Regions from separate parts of the Kineococcus aurantiacus genome, predicted to be linked through region 3. Evidence: riboswitches for the same ligand, from Rfam matches in the RefSeq annotation. Region 3 holds a riboswitch; each other region holds the start of a gene.
The links. Region 3 has a riboswitch for S-adenosylmethionine ahead of BJ968_RS04300 (rhodanese-like domain-containing protein). Riboswitches for the same ligand answer to the same signal wherever they lie in the genome.

Region 1: another riboswitch for S-adenosylmethionine. It lies ahead of BJ968_RS27155 (putative leader peptide); the one in region 3 lies ahead of BJ968_RS04300 (rhodanese-like domain-containing protein).
Region 2: another riboswitch for S-adenosylmethionine. It lies ahead of BJ968_RS05835 (ABC transporter substrate-binding protein); the one in region 3 lies ahead of BJ968_RS04300 (rhodanese-like domain-containing protein).

Annotation. Positions count from the first base shown of each region.
Region 1 is NZ_JACCBB010000001.1:1,251,328-1,256,487, forward strand. Features, by position in the region: gene BJ968_RS05970 (FAD-binding oxidoreductase) at 1-1,352, opposite strand, end outside; SAM riboswitch class I at 1,478-1,564, shown strand; gene BJ968_RS27155 (putative leader peptide) at 1,572-1,652, shown strand; gene BJ968_RS05975 (ABC transporter substrate-binding protein) at 1,755-3,434, shown strand; gene BJ968_RS26380 (ABC transporter permease subunit) at 3,438-4,415, shown strand; gene BJ968_RS05985 (ABC transporter permease) at 4,412-5,160, shown strand, end outside.
Region 2 is NZ_JACCBB010000001.1:1,217,752-1,222,911, reverse strand. Features, by position in the region: gene metE (5-methyltetrahydropteroyltriglutamate--homocysteine S-methyltransferase) at 1-351, shown strand, start outside; gene BJ968_RS05850 (LLM class flavin-dependent oxidoreductase) at 405-1,052, shown strand; gene BJ968_RS05845 (LLM class oxidoreductase) at 1,143-1,478, shown strand; gene BJ968_RS05840 (LLM class flavin-dependent oxidoreductase) at 1,502-2,593, opposite strand; SAM riboswitch class IV at 2,694-2,807, opposite strand; SAM riboswitch class I at 2,907-2,999, shown strand; gene BJ968_RS05835 (ABC transporter substrate-binding protein) at 3,185-4,777, shown strand; gene BJ968_RS05830 (ABC transporter permease subunit) at 4,774-5,160, shown strand, end outside.
Region 3 is NZ_JACCBB010000001.1:898,278-903,437, forward strand. Features, by position in the region: gene BJ968_RS04290 (cobalamin-independent methionine synthase II family protein) at 1-1,113, opposite strand, end outside; gene BJ968_RS04295 (O-succinylhomoserine sulfhydrylase) at 1,136-2,326, opposite strand; gene BJ968_RS04300 (rhodanese-like domain-containing protein) at 2,442-2,843, opposite strand; SAM riboswitch class I at 2,849-2,932, opposite strand; gene BJ968_RS04305 (GNAT family N-acetyltransferase) at 2,984-3,508, opposite strand; gene BJ968_RS04310 (glycoside hydrolase 5 family protein) at 3,548-4,588, opposite strand; gene BJ968_RS04315 (endo-1,4-beta-xylanase) at 4,585-5,160, opposite strand, start outside.

The DNA.
Region 1 (5,160 bases), 350 kb from region 3:
TTGAGCAGGCCCAGCGGGTCGAACACGGCCTTGATGCCGGCCTGCAGCTCGCGCACGCGCGGGGCGAGCTCGTCGGCCAGCCACCGCTGCTTGGCCGTGCCGATGCCGTGCTCGCCGCTGATGGTCCCGCCCAGGCGCAGCGCCGTCGCGACCACCTCGTCGGCGGCCGCCTCCAGGCGCTCGGCGGCACCGGGGACCTCGTCGGCGAACAGCAGCGGGTGGAAGTTCCCGTCCCCGGCGTGGGCCACCGCGCGCACCGAGACCCCGTGCGCCGCACCGATCCTGGTGATCTCCCGGTGGAACTGCCCGATGCGCGAGAGCGGGACCGCGACGTCCTCGCCCACGGCCAGCTCGTCCTCCAGCGGACCACGGCCGGTCCGGCGCAGCTCCCAGTGGAACTCCGCGTCGTCGCCGTGCAGGCGGCGGGTGCGCCCCCCGGCCCCGGCCAGCGCCGCCTCCACCTCGGCCGCCTCGGCCTCGGCCCCGTGCCCGTCGGTCTGCACGAGCAGCAGCGCGTCGCCGTGGGCGGCCAGGGACGTGCCCGAGTGGGCGTCGACGTCGCCCAGCGTGGGGCCGTCCAGCAGCTCGACGACGGCCGGTCGCGCCGTCCCCGCCGTGATCGCCAGCAGGCCCTGCGCGGCCGCGTCGACGGAGTCGAACCAGGCCGCGACGGTCTCCTCCCGGACCGGCCGGGGCCGCAGCCGCACGGTGATGCCCACGACGACCCCGAGCGTCCCCTCCGAGCCCGTGAACAGCCCCACGAGGTCCAGCCCGGTGACCCCCTTGATGGAGCGGTGCCCCGTCGAGACGAGGGTCCCGTCGGCCAGCACCACGTCGAGGGCCAGCACCGACTCGCGGGTGACGCCGTACTTGGCGCACCGCAACCCCCCGGCGTTGGTGGCGACGTTGCCGCCGATGCTGGAGACGCGCCAGCTCGCCGGGTCCGGGGCGTAGCGCAACCCCAGCGGCGCGAGCGCGGCGTCGAGGTCGGCGCCCAGCACGCCGGGTTCGACCCGGGCCACCTGGTCGGCGGGGGCGATCTCGAGGATCCGGTCCAGCCGCTCGGTGGACAGCACGATCCCGCCGGCCACCCCGACCGCTCCGCCCGACAACCCCGTTCCGGCCCCGCGCGGCACCACCGGCACCCGGTGCCGGGTGGCCCAGCGCAGCACCGCCTGGACGCCCTCGACGTCGGCGGGGCGGACGACGGCCAGGACCCCCGCGGGGGCGTCGACGCGGGACCGGTCCGTCACCTCGTGCGCGGCGAACCGGACGTCCACGGCACCCGGGAGCGCGGCGTCGAGCTCGGCCAGCGGGCCCGTCAGGACGTCGGGGAGCAGTTCGGTCGTCATGGGTTTCTCCGATCGGGTGGGGACCTGGAGCACCCGGGGTCGTCACGGGTGCGGTGGGGGGAACACCATCGCACACCGGGGCGGGCGGGAGATTGACGACGGCTGAGAACTCTGCCACGCTCCCACCACCATCCAGAGCGGCTGAGAGACCTGGCTCGACGACGCCGCAGCAACCTCCTTCGGGAAGGTGCTACCGCCAGGACCGATGGAGGAAACCTGATGCGGTCCCCGCTGTTCCTGACGACACGTCGCCACGTCGACCTGTTGCGCCAGTCCAGCGCGCTCCCACCCCGGCGCTGAGCCCCCACCGCGGACCGGCGACCGGCCGCGGCCAGCACCCTCCCCGCCGCGCCGGAGACACCCCGGGCGGTCCACCCCGCACGTCCGAGGAGCCACGTCCCCATGTCCAGCAGCACGTCCGGCACCGGAGCCGACAAGCACCACCCGTCCCGCCGCACGGTCTCCGCCGCCCTGGGAGCGGGAGCCGTCGGGACCCTGCTGTCCGCCTGCGGCGGCGGCGCGTCGGGCGCGGACTCCGCGTCGGGCTCCGGGAAGGCGAAGCAGGGGGGCGACATCGTCTTCCTCATCGACTCCCTCGGCGACACCTGGATCCCCGACAACAGCGCCATCTCCAGCTTCCAGGGGAACGTCTGGGGGCACGTCACCGACAAGCTCGTGTACGTCGACGGCGAGGGGGAGGTGACCCCGTGGCTGGCGGAGAAGTGGGAGCAGAACGAGAACGCCACCGAGTTCACGCTCCACCTCAAGAGCGGCGTGACGTTCTCCGACGGCACCGCCCTGGACGCCGCGGCCGTCGTGGCGAACCTCGACTACTGGGCCAAGGGCCAGGCCGACAAGGGCGTCAACCCGATCGGCCTGTTCCCCAAGACGTACCTGCAGGCCTCAGCCGCCGACGCCTCGACCGTCGTCGTCGAGTTCAGCGCCCCGACCCTGGGGTTCATCCCCACGCTGGGGTACCACGGGTCGATCCTCATCTCCCCCAAGACGATCGCCCTGCCGACCGAGGGCCAGGCCGACCTCTCCCAGGTCAGCGGCTCCGGCCCGTTCACCGTGAAGAGCTGGAAGGAGGGCGACAACGTCGTCCTCACCAAGCGCGCCGACTACGCCTGGGGACCGCAGGCCCTCGGCAAGACCGACGCCGCCACCCTCGACACCATCACGTACAAGATCGTCAAGGAGAGCTCGCTGCGCACCGCGAGCCTGCAGTCCAACCAGGCCGACGTCGTCTTCAACGCCACGCCGCAGGAGCTCGACGGCCTCAAGGGGGCCGGGTTCACCGTCGCCACGCCGCGCTACCTGGGGTTCGTCCACGGCTACCGGCTCAACGCGTCCGTCGCGCCCTTCACCGACGTCCTCGTCCGCCAGGCCTTCCAGCACGCCGTCGACCGCGACGAGATCCTCTCCACCGTCTACACCAGCGACTGGAAGAAGGCGGAGTCCTTCATCCAGTCCAACGTGCCCGAGGCGACCGACCACTCCGCCGAGTTCACCCACGACGCCGCGAAGGCAAAGGCGCTGCTGGACCAGGCCGGCTGGGTGGCCGGGGCGGACGGCAAGCGCAGCAAGGACGGCCAGCCGCTGGCGGTCACGCTGTTCCCCAACCCCTACCTCGTCACGTCGCAGGCGATCGACGAGCTCGTCGCCCAGCAGCTCGGCGCGGTCGGCTTCACCGTCGACCTGCAGACCTTCGACGTCGTGACCTACGGCCAGCGGGTCACCGGCAACAAGACCCTGTCGAACTACGAGGTGACCCGCAGCTTCATCGACGTCGGCACCGTCGCCAGCATCCTCACCAGCGCCAACAAGGGCGAGGACTGGTTCGGCCTCGGCGAGAGCGACCAGACGCTGAACCAGCTGCGCGACGACGTCGCGGGCGCGGTCGACGAGGACGCCCGCACCACCTCGGTCGACCAGCTGCAGCAGTACGTCCTGGAGCAGGGGCTGTTCATCCCGCTGGAGCAGATCGTCCAGCGCATCTACGCCTCCCGCCCCGACCTCAAGGGCGTCAGCTACAACGGGGTGGCGTACGCGAACTTCTACACCGCCCACCTCGAGGGCTGAGCCGTGCGCGGGTACCCGGGTTTCGCCGCCCGGCGCGTCGGCCAGGCCGTCGTCGTCGTCCTGCTGGCGTACGTCGCGACGTTCGTCGTCATCAGCGTGCTGCCCGGGGACCCGGTCACGAACACGCTGCGCAACCCCGAGAACGGGTTCACCGAGGACCAGATCGCGCGCATCGTCTCCTACTACGGGCTCGACCGGCCCGTGCCGGTGCAGCTGTGGGAGTCGCTGTCGCGGTTCCTCACCGGTGACCTCGGGGTGTCGCTGCGCAGCAACCGGCCGGTGTCGGAGTCGCTGCTGGAGGTGCTGCCCTCGACGCTGACCCTCGCCGGCGCAGCCCTCGTGGTCGCCGTCGTCCTGGCCGCCGCCATCGCCGTGGGCACCCAGGTCCTGCCCCGCGGCGCCGGCCAGGGCGTGCTGCGCTCGCTGCCGTCGCTGTTCCTGTCGGTGCCGAACTTCGTCATCGGCCTCGTGCTCATCCACGTGTTCGCGCTCCAGCTGAGCCTGTTCCGCATCATCGAACCCGACTCGGCGTGGGCGACGACGTTCGCGGCGGTGGCGCTGGGGATCCCCGTCTCGGCGCAGCTGGCTGAGGTGCTCATCGCCGGGCTGGACCACGAGTCGCGGCAGGAGTACGCCGCGGTGGCCCGCTCGCGCGGGCTCGGCCGGGGCCGGCTGCTGCTGCGGCACCTGCTGCGGCCCAGTTCGCTGCCCGTGGTCACGGTCCTGGCCCTGACCGTCGGGGAACTGCTGGGCGGCGCCCTCATCACCGAGACGATCTTCGGGCGCGCCGGCGTCGGCAGCCTCGTGGAGTCGTCGGTGACGACGCAGGACCTGCCCGTGCTGCAGGCCGTCGTGTCGCTGGCCGCCGTCGTGTTCGTCGTGGTGAACCTCGTCGCCGACCTCGTCTACCCCCTGCTGGACCCCCGGGTCCGCACCCCCCGCAGCACGGTCGTCCCCCGCGAGGAGCTGAGCCCGGCATGAGCGGCACCATCACGGCCACCCGGGCGCAGACCCCGGCGATCACCCGCGGCTCGGCGTTCCGCGTCCCGCCGACCGTCGTCCTGTCCTTCCTCGTGCTCGCCGTCGTCGTGGCCTGGTCGCTGGCCCCGGGCCTGTTCACCCACCAGGACCCCGTCAACGGCGTCACGGCCGACAAGCTCCTGGGTCCCAGCGCCGCGCACTGGTTCGGCACCGACCACCTGGGCCGCGACGAGTTCTCCCGCGTCGTGCACGGGACGGCCAGCTCGGTCACGAGCGCGCTCGTGGCCGTCGGCATCGGCGTCGTCGTCGGCGGGCTCGTCGGGCTGCTCGCCGGGTTCCTCGGCGGCCTCGTCGACGTGGTCCTGGCCCGCGTCGTCGACGTCCTGCTGGCCATCCCCAGCTTCCTGCTGGCCGTCATCGTCGTCAGCTCGCTGGGGTTCCAGACCATCAACGCCGCCATCGCCACCGGCGTCTCCGCCGTCGCGGTCTTCGCCCGCGTCATGCGCTCGGAGGTCCTCAAGACGCGGCGGTCGGTGTTCGTCGAGGCCTCCTTCCTGCAGGGCGGCTCGCGCACGCACGTGCTGCTGCGGCACGTGCTGCCCAACGCCTCCCGCACGGTACTGGCCCTGGCCGTGCTGCAGTTCGGCCTGTCCGTCCTCGTGATCGCCGGCCTGGCCTTCCTCGGCTACGGCGACCCGCCGCCGGCCTCCGACTGGGGCTTGCTCGTCTCGGCGGGCAAGGACTA
Region 2 (5,160 bases), 320 kb from region 3:
TTCGGCGAGGTCATCGACGCGATCGACGGCCTCGACGCCGACGTGACGAGCATCGAGGCCGCCCGCTCGCGCATGGAGGTCCTCGGGGACATCGCCCGCGCCGGGTTCGCCCGCGGCATCGGGCCGGGCGTGTACGACATCCACTCCCCGCGGGTCCCGTCCACCGAGGAGGTCGTGAACCTGCTGCGCTCGGCCGTCGGGTCCGTGCCGGCCCGCCAGCTGTGGGTGAACCCCGACTGCGGGCTGAAGACCCGCGGCTACGCCGAGACGACGGAGTCGCTGCGCCACCTCGTGGAGGCCGCCCGCACCGTCCGCGCGGAACTGCCCGTCGGGTCGCCGGTCGCGAGCTGACGCCGGCCCGCCGCGGCGGGCCACCGGAACACCCTGCGGGCCGGGCACCGGCGGTGCCCGGCCCGCACGACCGCCCTCCCACCGGACGCCGGCCGGGTACCCACCACCGCGTCGAACCGAGCCCCGGCGGGTGGCGGCTGCCGGGGGCGCGGGGACGGGCCGACGACGTCGACTGGATCGTCCACACGGCGCAGCTGGCCGAGCGGGCCCGGTTCGACCTGTTCTTCTGCGAGGACGCCCTGACCGCGCCGCGGCCGGGGCACGACGGTCCCGTCCGGGCGGTCGAGCCGCTGACGCTGCTGGCGGCCGTGGCCCGCGGGACCCGGCACCTCGGTCTGGTGGCGACCGCGTCGACGACGTTCAGCGAGCCCTGCGACCTCGCCCGGCAGTTCGCGTCGCTGGACCGCATCAGCCACGGCCGGGCCGGCTGGAACGCCGTCACGAGCCAGTTCGCCGACGTGGTCGCGAACTTCGGGCCGGCGCGGTTCCCCGACCACGCGACCCGCTACCTGCGCGCGGCCGAGTTCGTCGACGTCGTCTGTACCGTCGCGCAGGACCCCACCGAGGGACGAGGTTTCCGGGAGCGCGTCCACGCCGCCGCCCGGGTGCACGGACGTGAACCGGAGCAGGTCCTCGTGTTCCCCGGTGTGCTGCCGGTCGTCGCGGCGACCCGCGCTGCGGCGCAGGAGGTGTGGGCGTAGCTGCAGGAGCTGCAGGACACGGTGGCCGGGTTGCGGCAGCTGTCGTGGCGTTCCGGGCTGGATCTCACGGGGGCCGACCCGGAGCAACCCGTGCGGGACCTGCCGCCCAGCTCCCTGGGACGCAGCCGCGTGGCGTTGCTGTTCGGGCCCGCGGCGCGGGCCGGCTGGACGCTGGGGGAACTGGCGCGGCACGCGGCGGCGACCAACGGCCACCGGCTCCTCGTCGGGTCCGCCGACGAGGTCGCGGACGACCTGCAGCACTGGTTCGAGCACGGGGCCGCGGACGGGTTCACCGTCATCCCCACGCACGTGCCGGCGGGGCTGGAGGCGTGCACCGACCTCGTGGTCCCGCGGTTGCAGGAGCGCGGGCTCTTCCGGCGCGAGTACGCGGCGGGCACGCTGCGGGGGAACCTGGGGCTGGGCTGAGGTCGTGCCGGGAACTGTCCGCGTCAGGACGCGGCGGGGACGAGCGGGGCGCGGCCCTGCGCCTGCGCCGGGGCCGGCACGAGCGGCCGGGACGGGAACTGCCGCCGCAGCACGGGGGCCACGTCGGTGGTGAACAGGTCCCAGTTCTCGCGGTGCTGCGCCTCGCTGAACCCGGAGCGGTCGAAGTGCAGCGCGGTCACCTCGTGCCCGAACCGGGCGTGGTAGCGGCCGACCTTGTCGACGACCTCCTCGGGGGAGCCGACGAGGGCGGAACTGCGGGCGAGGAAGTCCTCGAAGTCCTCCCACACCGCCGGGACACCGCTGCCGGCGAACGCCTTCTGGCGGGCCTCGAAGTGCGGCCGCCAGACCCGGCGCGCCTCCTGGGAGGTGCGGGCCACGAAGCTGCCCGCCGAACCCGCTCCCACGAGCGCGTCGGCCGGGTCGTGCCCGTGCGCGGCCCACCGTTCGCGGTAGTGCTCCACGAGCCGGGCGTACGTGTCGATCGGGTACGTGACGTTCGCCGAGAACAGCGGGTCCCCGGCCGCCGCGGCGACCTCGACCGACTCCTCGCTGGTCGCGCTGCCGTGCCAGATCCGCAGGTCGCGCTGGTAGGGGGCCGGCCAGGTCTCGGCCCGGTCCAGCGACGGCCTGAACCGGCCCTGCCAGGTGACCTGCTCCTCCCGCCACAACCGGCGGAACAGCTCGTACCCCTCGGCGTTGCGGTCCCACTGGTCGTCGGTCGTGACGTGGAACAGGTTCGCCTGCGCCGCGCCGTTGCCCTTGCCGACGATGAGTTCGAGGCGGCCGTCCGCGAGGTGGTCCAGGGTCGCGTAGTCCTCGTAGGCACGCACCGGGTCGAGCAGGCTGAGCGTCGTGACGGTCGTGAACAGCTTGATCCGCGACGTGCGGGCCGCGATGTTGGAGAGGACGACGGTGGGGGAGGAGGACAGGAACGGGCGCTCGTGCCGTTCCCCGACGCCGTAGGCGTCGAAACCCCACTGCTCGGCCAGGGTGGCGTTCTCGACCACCTCGGTGAAGCGCTCGTGCTGGGTCGGCCACACCCCCGTCACCGGGTCGGGGGTGTGGGTGATGAGGGTCATCGCGAGGAACTTCACGGGTCGGTTCTCCCGGTGTCGTGGAACGGCGGGCGGGGGATCCCGGCGGTGGCCTGGGCGGCAGTCGTGCCGGGGGACGTCGCGCCGCGGGGGCCCGCGGAGCACTGCCTTGCCCTGCGGGTTCCGCAGGACCGGGTCCTCACCCGGGGCACCCCACGCCGTGCGAGGGGGTTGCCGGCTGCCGAGCCGGGGCTTCGCGGCAGCACTCGTGACCTGTTCCGGAGCGTGGCACGCGGACGATCCCGGCGTCAACGACGGGTGGGGACGGGCGGGTCTTGAGGATCCGGTGCGCGGTCCCCTATGGTGGCAGGGCACACCATCCAGAGCGGCTGAGAGACCTGGCTCAGAGACGCCGCAGCAACCCCCCGGAGACGGGCGCGGGTGCTTCCGCCAGGACCGATGGAGGAGTTCTCGTGGACCGCACGTCCCACACCGCGATCTGGCGCCGCGTCGTCGACTTCTGCCTGACCGGTTCCTCCGGCTGTCGCTGACCAGCGCCCCCTGAGCGCGCGGGAGACGTTCCCGCGCGCCCGCGCACCGCACGCCTCCGGCCGGTGCGCACCTCCGCCGTTCCCCCAGCCTGGAGCCCCTTTGCGCACCCGCACGCCCCTGTCCGCCCTCACCCTCGCCGGCCTCCTCGTCCTCACCGCGTGCAGCGGCGGGCAGAGCAGCGCGCAGAACCCCGCGGACGCCACGCCCGTGGACGGTGGGAACCTCACCTTCGCCATCTCCGTCGACTCCGGCTGCATCGACCCGCAGCAGGTCGGCAACAACGACGCGCTGAACATCGGCCGCCAGCTCGTGGACTCCCTCACCGTGCAGGACCTCGACGGGAAGATCCAGCCGTGGCTGGCGCAGTCGTGGGAGGTCAGCCCCGACGCCACCACCTTCACGTTCCACCTGCGGCAGGGGGCGACGTTCTCCGACGGGACCCCCGTGGACTCCGCGGCGGTCAAGGCGAACCTCGACGGGATCGTGGCGCTGGGGGCGAAGGCCTCCCTGGGGTCGACCTACCTGCAGGGGTACACCGGGACGCAGACGCCGGACCCGCAGACGGCGGTCGTGACGTTCTCGGCGCCCAGCGCGCAGTTCCTGCAGGCGACCTCCACGATGTCGCTGGGCCTGTTGTCGGTGCCGACCACCACGGCCGACCCCGCGACCCGCTGCGACGGGAGCACCCTCGTGGGGTCGGGGCCGTTCACGGTGGGCAGCTACACCAAGGACGACAAGACGGTGCTGGACAAGCGCAAGGGCTACGACTGGGCGCCGACGGGCTCGAAGCACTCCGGGGAGGCCCACTTGGACTCGATCACCTACCAGGTCGTCCCCGAGGCCAGCGTCCGCACCGGGTCGCTGCAGTCGAAGCAGATCGACGCCACCACCGGCATCGCCTCCCAGGACCTGCCGCAGTTCGACGGCAACGGGTTCTGGACGCAGCGCCGCGCGAACCCGGGGATCCCGTACAACTTCTTCCCCAACGAGTCCCGGCCGATCTTCTCCGACGAGCGCGTCCGGCAGGCCTTCTCCAAGGCCATCGACCGCGAGCAGCTCGTCAGCATCCTCAACCCCGACGACGTCGCGGTCAGCTCGGCGCTGTCGGCCTCGACGCCCGCGGCCCCCGACGACTCCGCCGCCCTGGCCCTCGACGTCGACGGTGCGAACGCGCTGCTCGACCAGGCCGGCTGGGTCGAGGGGGCGGACGGGATCCGGGAGAAGGACGGCCGCAAGCTCACCGTCACCGTCACGTTCTGGCAGTCGACCACCGCCGTCCTGGAACTGGTCCAGCAGCAGGTGCGCGCGGTCGGCATCGACCTCCAGCTCAAGCAGGGCACCACGGCCGAGACGACCGCGCTGCAGAACTCCGGCGACTGCGACGTCCTGTTCTACAACCTCACCCGGTCCGACCCGGACGTGCTGCGGACGATCTTCTCGACCGAGACGCGCAACGTGAACCACCGCGCGCACAGCCAGGTCGACGACCTGCTCACCCAGCAGGCCGCCACCCCCGACACCGCCCAGCGCGCCCAGCTCGTGGCGCAGGCCTCGAAGCTGCTCGTGGAGGACGCCCACTCGATCCCCCTCTTCGAGCTGTCCACCGTCATCGCCGCCCACGACGACGTGCACGACCTGCAGTTCGAGGGTTCCTCGCGGTTGTGGTTCTACGACGCCTGGAAGCAGTCGTGACGGGTTACGTCGCCCGCCGGCTGGGGCAGGCCGTCGTCGTCCTCTGGGCGGCCTACACCGTGACGTTCGTCATCCTCTACCTGCTGCCCAGCGACCCCGTCGAGATCATGCTCGCCGGCGGTCAGGGCGGGGAGCAGTCCACCGTCGACCCGGCCCAGGTCGCCGCCCTGCGCGCCGAGCACGGCCTCGACGACCCGCTGCCGGTGCAGTACGCCCACGCGCTGTGGAGGACGCTGCACCTGGACCTCGGCGCCTCCATCCAGAACGGCGCGCCGGTGACCTCCCAGATCGGGCAGGCGCTGCCGCAGACGGCGCTGCTGACCGCGTCGGCCCTCGCCCTCGCCCTCGTCCTGGGGGTCGGGACCGCGTTCCTGTCGACCTGG
Region 3 (5,160 bases):
GGCCACGACGTTCTCGGCACCCACGACGGAGGCGAACCGCTCGAGGCGGTCGGCGACGAGCTCGGGGTGCTCGACGACGTTGGTGGCGTGGCTGACGACGCCGGGCACGATCTGCTTGCCCGCGGGCAGTTCCACGTCCCGCCAGACCTTCCACTCGTGCTCGTGCCGCACGTTGGCCGCCTCGAAGGAGTACGAGCCCGCGTCGATCTCCAGCATGAGGTCGACGATGTGCTTGAACTCGACGTCCGTGGTGTGCGGGCCGTGCCAGCTGCCCCAGCACAGGTGGAAGCGGACCTGCTCGGTGGGCAGGCCGCGCAGCGCGTGGTTGAGCGCCTCGACGCGGATCCGGGTGAACGCGCGGTAGTCCTCGACGGAGGGTTCGGGGTTGATCTGGTCCCAGTTCTCCGCGATGGACGGGTCGTCGATCTGCACGATCAGCCCGGCGTCGGTGACCGCCTTGTACTCCTCGCGCATGACGTCGGCCCACGCCCAGATGTGCTCCTCCTCGGTGGCGTAGTACCGGTTGGAGATGCGCGCGCCGCTGCCCGGGGACAGGGAGGTGATGAAACCCTGCTCGAGGCCCGTGGCGGCCAGCCCGGCCTTGAGGTTGGCGATGTCGGAGGCGATGGCGTCCTGGCCGGTGTAGGACAGCGGGCCGGTGGTCGCGGGGAACGCGGTGGCGTTCTTGCCCGTCGAGATCCCCGACGTCGGGTCCTGGTAGGCCTCCTTGAAGATCGTCCAGTCGCGGCGGTCGGGGAAGCTCGTGAGCTTGACGTCGCCCGGGCCGGACCGGACGGTCGGCTGGGTGAACAGGTCCTCCCCCGTCACCTCCAGGCCGGCGACGCGCTGGAAGGAGTACGACCACCAGGCGCCGTAGTCGACCGCGCTGGACATCGCCTTGCCGTACTCGCCGTCGCCGACGATCGTCACCCCGAGGTCCTCCTGCCGCTGCACGAGGTCGACGACGGCGCGGGTGAGCAGCGCCTCGAACTCGGGCGTGCGCTCGAGGGTGAAACCGTCCTCGGCGACCCGCCGGGCCTCGTTGGCGGCGATGAGCTCGGGGGTGCGCGGCAGGCTGCCGGCGTGGGAGACGGGGATCTGCTGCTGCGACAAGGGTGTTCTCCGTTCGGGTGGTTCAGGCGAGGGCGCGGGTGAGGTCGTCGAGCAGGTCGTCGGGGTCCTCCAGACCCACGGACAACCGCAGCACGCCGTCGGTCAGGCCGATGGCGGCACGACCCTGCGGCCCCAGCCGCCGGTGCGTCGTGGTGGCGGGGTGGGTGGCCAGCGACTTGGTGTCGCCGAGGTTGTTGGAGATGTCCACGACCCGCAGGGCGTCGAGGACCTCGAAGGCGCGTTCCTTGCCGCGCCCGGCGGGGGCGTCGAGCTCGAAGGTCACGATGGTGCCGCCGAGGTCCATCTGGCGCTTCGCCAGGTCGAACTGCGGGTGGCTGGGCAGCAGGGGGTAGCGGGCCCAGCGGACGCCGGGCTGCTGCTCGAGGTGCTCGGCGATCCGCAGCGCGCTGGCCGCCGAGTGCCGGACCCGCAGGCCCAGGGTCTCCAGCCCCTTGGCCAGGGTCCAGGCGTTGAACGGGCTGAGGGTGGGGCCGGTGTGCCGGGTGAGTTCCCGGAACCGGCCGCCGATGAACTCCTCGGTGCCCAGCACCGCACCGCCCATGACCCGGCCCTGGCCGTCGATGTGCTTGGTGGCCGAGTACACGACGACGTCGGCCCCGAACCGCAGCGGGTGCTGGCCCACGGGCGAGGCGAACGCGTTGTCGACCACGACCGCGGCGCCCGCGGCGTGGGCCAGCTCGGTGACCGCCTCGATGTCGACGAGGGTCTGCATGGGGTTGGCGGGCGTCTCGAAGAACACGGCCTGGGTGGGCACGGCGAGCGCCTGCTCCCACTGGGTGAGGTCCTCGCCGTCGACGAAGACCGTCTCGACGCCCCAGCGGGGCAGGATCTCGTCGAGGATGACGAAGCAGGACCCGAAGAGGCTGCGCGCGGCGACGACCCGGTCCCCGGCGCCCAGCAGCGCGGCCAGGGCGTAGAACACCGCGGACATCCCGCTGGCCAGCCCGTAGCAGGCCTGCGCGCCCTCCATGAGCCGCAGCCGCTCGGTGAACACCGACACCGTCGGGTTGCCGTAGCGGGAGTAGACGTACCGGTCGACGTCACCGGAGAAGGCGGCCTCGGCGTCGGCGGCGGACCCGTAGACGTAGCCGGACGTGAGGTACATCGCCTCGGCGGTCTCCTCGAACTGCGAGCGGGCCAGGCCGCCGCGGACGGCCGTGGTGTCCGGCCGCCAGTCCCGCGCGTCGCTCACGACGTCTCCCCCGCTCGCTCCGTCGCGGTGCCCGTGGCGCCGCCTTCCCCCGGATCCGCGCGACGACTCCGTCGGCGCGTCTCCTCGGTCCAGGCAGCGCCGCACCGCGTGTCGCTCACGACTGCTTCCAGGGCAGGCCCGCGGCGCGCCAGCCGACCGCGCCGCGGTGGCCCTCGGCGTCCAGCGGCCCCTCGAAGCCGTCCAGGACGTTGTAGCTCGGCGCGATGCCGGCCGCCGTGGCCGCCTCGGCCGCGGCGACCGAGCGCTGCCCGGACCGGCACAGGAAGACGACCTTGCGGCCGGACCCGGGCGTGAGGCCGGCCGCGGCCAGGTCGGCGAGGAAGCGCTCGGGGTCCACCGGCAGCCACGACACGAGCGTGGGCTCGGCGCCCAGGCCCGTGGGGACCCCCACGAACCGCCACTCGGCGTCGGTGCGGACGTCGACCAGGACCGCGTCCGGGTCGTCCCGGACGAGCTCGAAGGCCTCACGCGGGGTGAGGTCGCCGGCGTGACCCACTGTTCCTCCCATCGGTCCTGGCATGAGCACCCCTCGCGGGGTTGCTGCGGCGTCGACGAGCCAGGTCTCTCGGCCGCTCTGGATGGTCCGCCCACCCTAGGGCATGGCGGAGGGCCCCGGGGCCGGGCCGGGGAGGAGGCTCAGAGGAAGCGGTGCATGACGTGCAGGCCGACGTACCCGTGCTCGGGGTGGTCGAAGGCCTGCGGGACGGTCCCGACGATCGCGAAGCCCAGCGACGTCCACAGCGCGACGGCCGCGGTGTTGGTCTCGACGACGGCGTTGAACTGCACCGCCAGGTACCCCTGCGCGCGGGCCCACGCCAGCACGTGCTCGCCCAGGGCGCGCCCGACCCCGCGCCCGCGCGCGGCGGGGGACACCATGAAGCTGGCCGTCGCCACGTGGGCCCCGCCGCCGGGGCGGACGGGCCCGCACTTGGCCGTCCCGAGCACCTCCTCCTCCCCCGTCCCGTCCCCCGTGCCGTCGTCCGTGCCGTCGTCCTCGACGGCCACGAAGGTCGCCCACGGCGGCGGCTGCACCCACAGGTCGCGGGCCCGCTGCGAGGTCAGTCCCTGCGGCAGGGCGTAGGTCTCCCCGTCGGCGACGACCTCGTCGAAGAAGGGCCAGACGCGGGCCCAGTCGGTCTCGGCGTACTCGCGGATCTGCACCCCGGCACCGTAGCCGGGGCGGGCCGCGGGGCCGCCGCCTCAGCCGGGGGCGAACTCGTTGAACGCCTCGTGGCCCGGGCGCACGGTGCCGTCGGCGTCGAGGAAGTGCAGCCACTCCGGGTGCCCCACGGGCCCGTGGGTGTCGCGGTGCAGGTCGGCGACGCCGCTGTGGTGCAGGGCGTGCACGGTGTACCCGATCCCCCGCTCCCGCAGCCGGGACAGCGTGTAGCGCATGACCTCGACGTGCTTGGCGTCGTCGCGGGCGCCCCAGACGGTCTCGCTGGCGTACAGGTCCTTGCCGGCCGAGCGGGCGAGGGCGACGCACTCGTCGAGGTAGGCCTCGAAACCCTCGTGGGTGTGCACGTCCGTCTCCGGGCCGATGCCCTGCCACATCCAGTACGGGTGGAAACCCAGGACGTCGCTGACCGGTTCGGTGGCCCGCAGCGCGGCCACGTCGGCGTAGTTGCCCACCGTCAGCGGCTGCCGGGCCCCGGCGGCCAGGACCACGCCCCGGCACCACCGCAGCCAGCGCAGCTCGGCGGTGCGCAGCGGGCTGTCCTCGTCGTGGACGTAGGCGCCCATGAGGGGTTCGTTGCACAGGTCCCACGCCCAGACCCGCTCGTCGTCGGCGTGGGCGGTGACGACGTCGAGGAGGTAGCGCCGGAAGATCCGCTGCACGGGGGCGACGTCGGGGCCGTCGGCGAGGGGGTCGGCGAACAGGTCGTCGGTGCGGCTCCAGGCGCTGGCGTGCGGCAGGAGGTGGTCCAGCGGGACCCCGCCGAAGTCGCACACCGGGTCGCGCCAGCGGTTGAACAGGACGGGCACCACCGCGATGCCGTGCGCGGCGAACACCCCCAGCCCGGCGTCGAGGTTGGCCAGGAACCGCCCGGGGTCGCGCTGGAACGCCTCGTGCGACAGCCACCAGCGGGCGGTGTTCCAGCCGGGGAACGCGGCCTTGCCGCGGGCCACCTCGACGGCCATCAGCCCGTGGTCGTGGTGCTGCCACAGGTCCAGGCCCGAGGTGCCCCAGGAACCGGCGTAGTTGAAGCCGTGGACCTCCCGGGTCGGGCGGCGGGTCACCGGCCGGTCCCCGCGGCCAGCCGCACCTCGAGGGCGGCCGCCGTGCCGTCCAGGCGCACCCCGGCGCGGGCGCCGCCCGCCGACACCTCGTACTCGCCCCGGAAGCCGTGGACCGCGAGGCGGCCGTCCGCGTCGGTCCGCACGGTGGTGGGGGCGACCCACCACTGCCCCTTCACCAGCGCGTGCACCGCGTCGTAGGCGGGTTTGCGGGTCCCGTCGGCCCGGACGAGGCCGACGGGGGCGCCGAGCCAGGTGGTCGCGTCGGTCAGGCCCCAGTAGTTGAACGCCTGCACCGACGGGTGCGCCACGAGGGTGCTCAGGTGCCGGACGAGCTCGTCGGCCTGCCGCTGCTCCCCCTCGGGGGTGGAGGGCCAGTGGTCGACCTGGTGGTCGTTGAGGTCGCCGACCGAGGCGGGCATGAGGTCGCCGGAGACCAGCGTGTTCTCGGTGAAGTGCAGCGGCAGGCCGAACCGGGAGAACCGGGCCAGCACGTCGTGGGTCCGCTCCTCGCCCCAGTAGCCCTTGTGCATGTGGCTCTGCAGGCCGAGCGCGTCGATGCCGACACCGGCCTC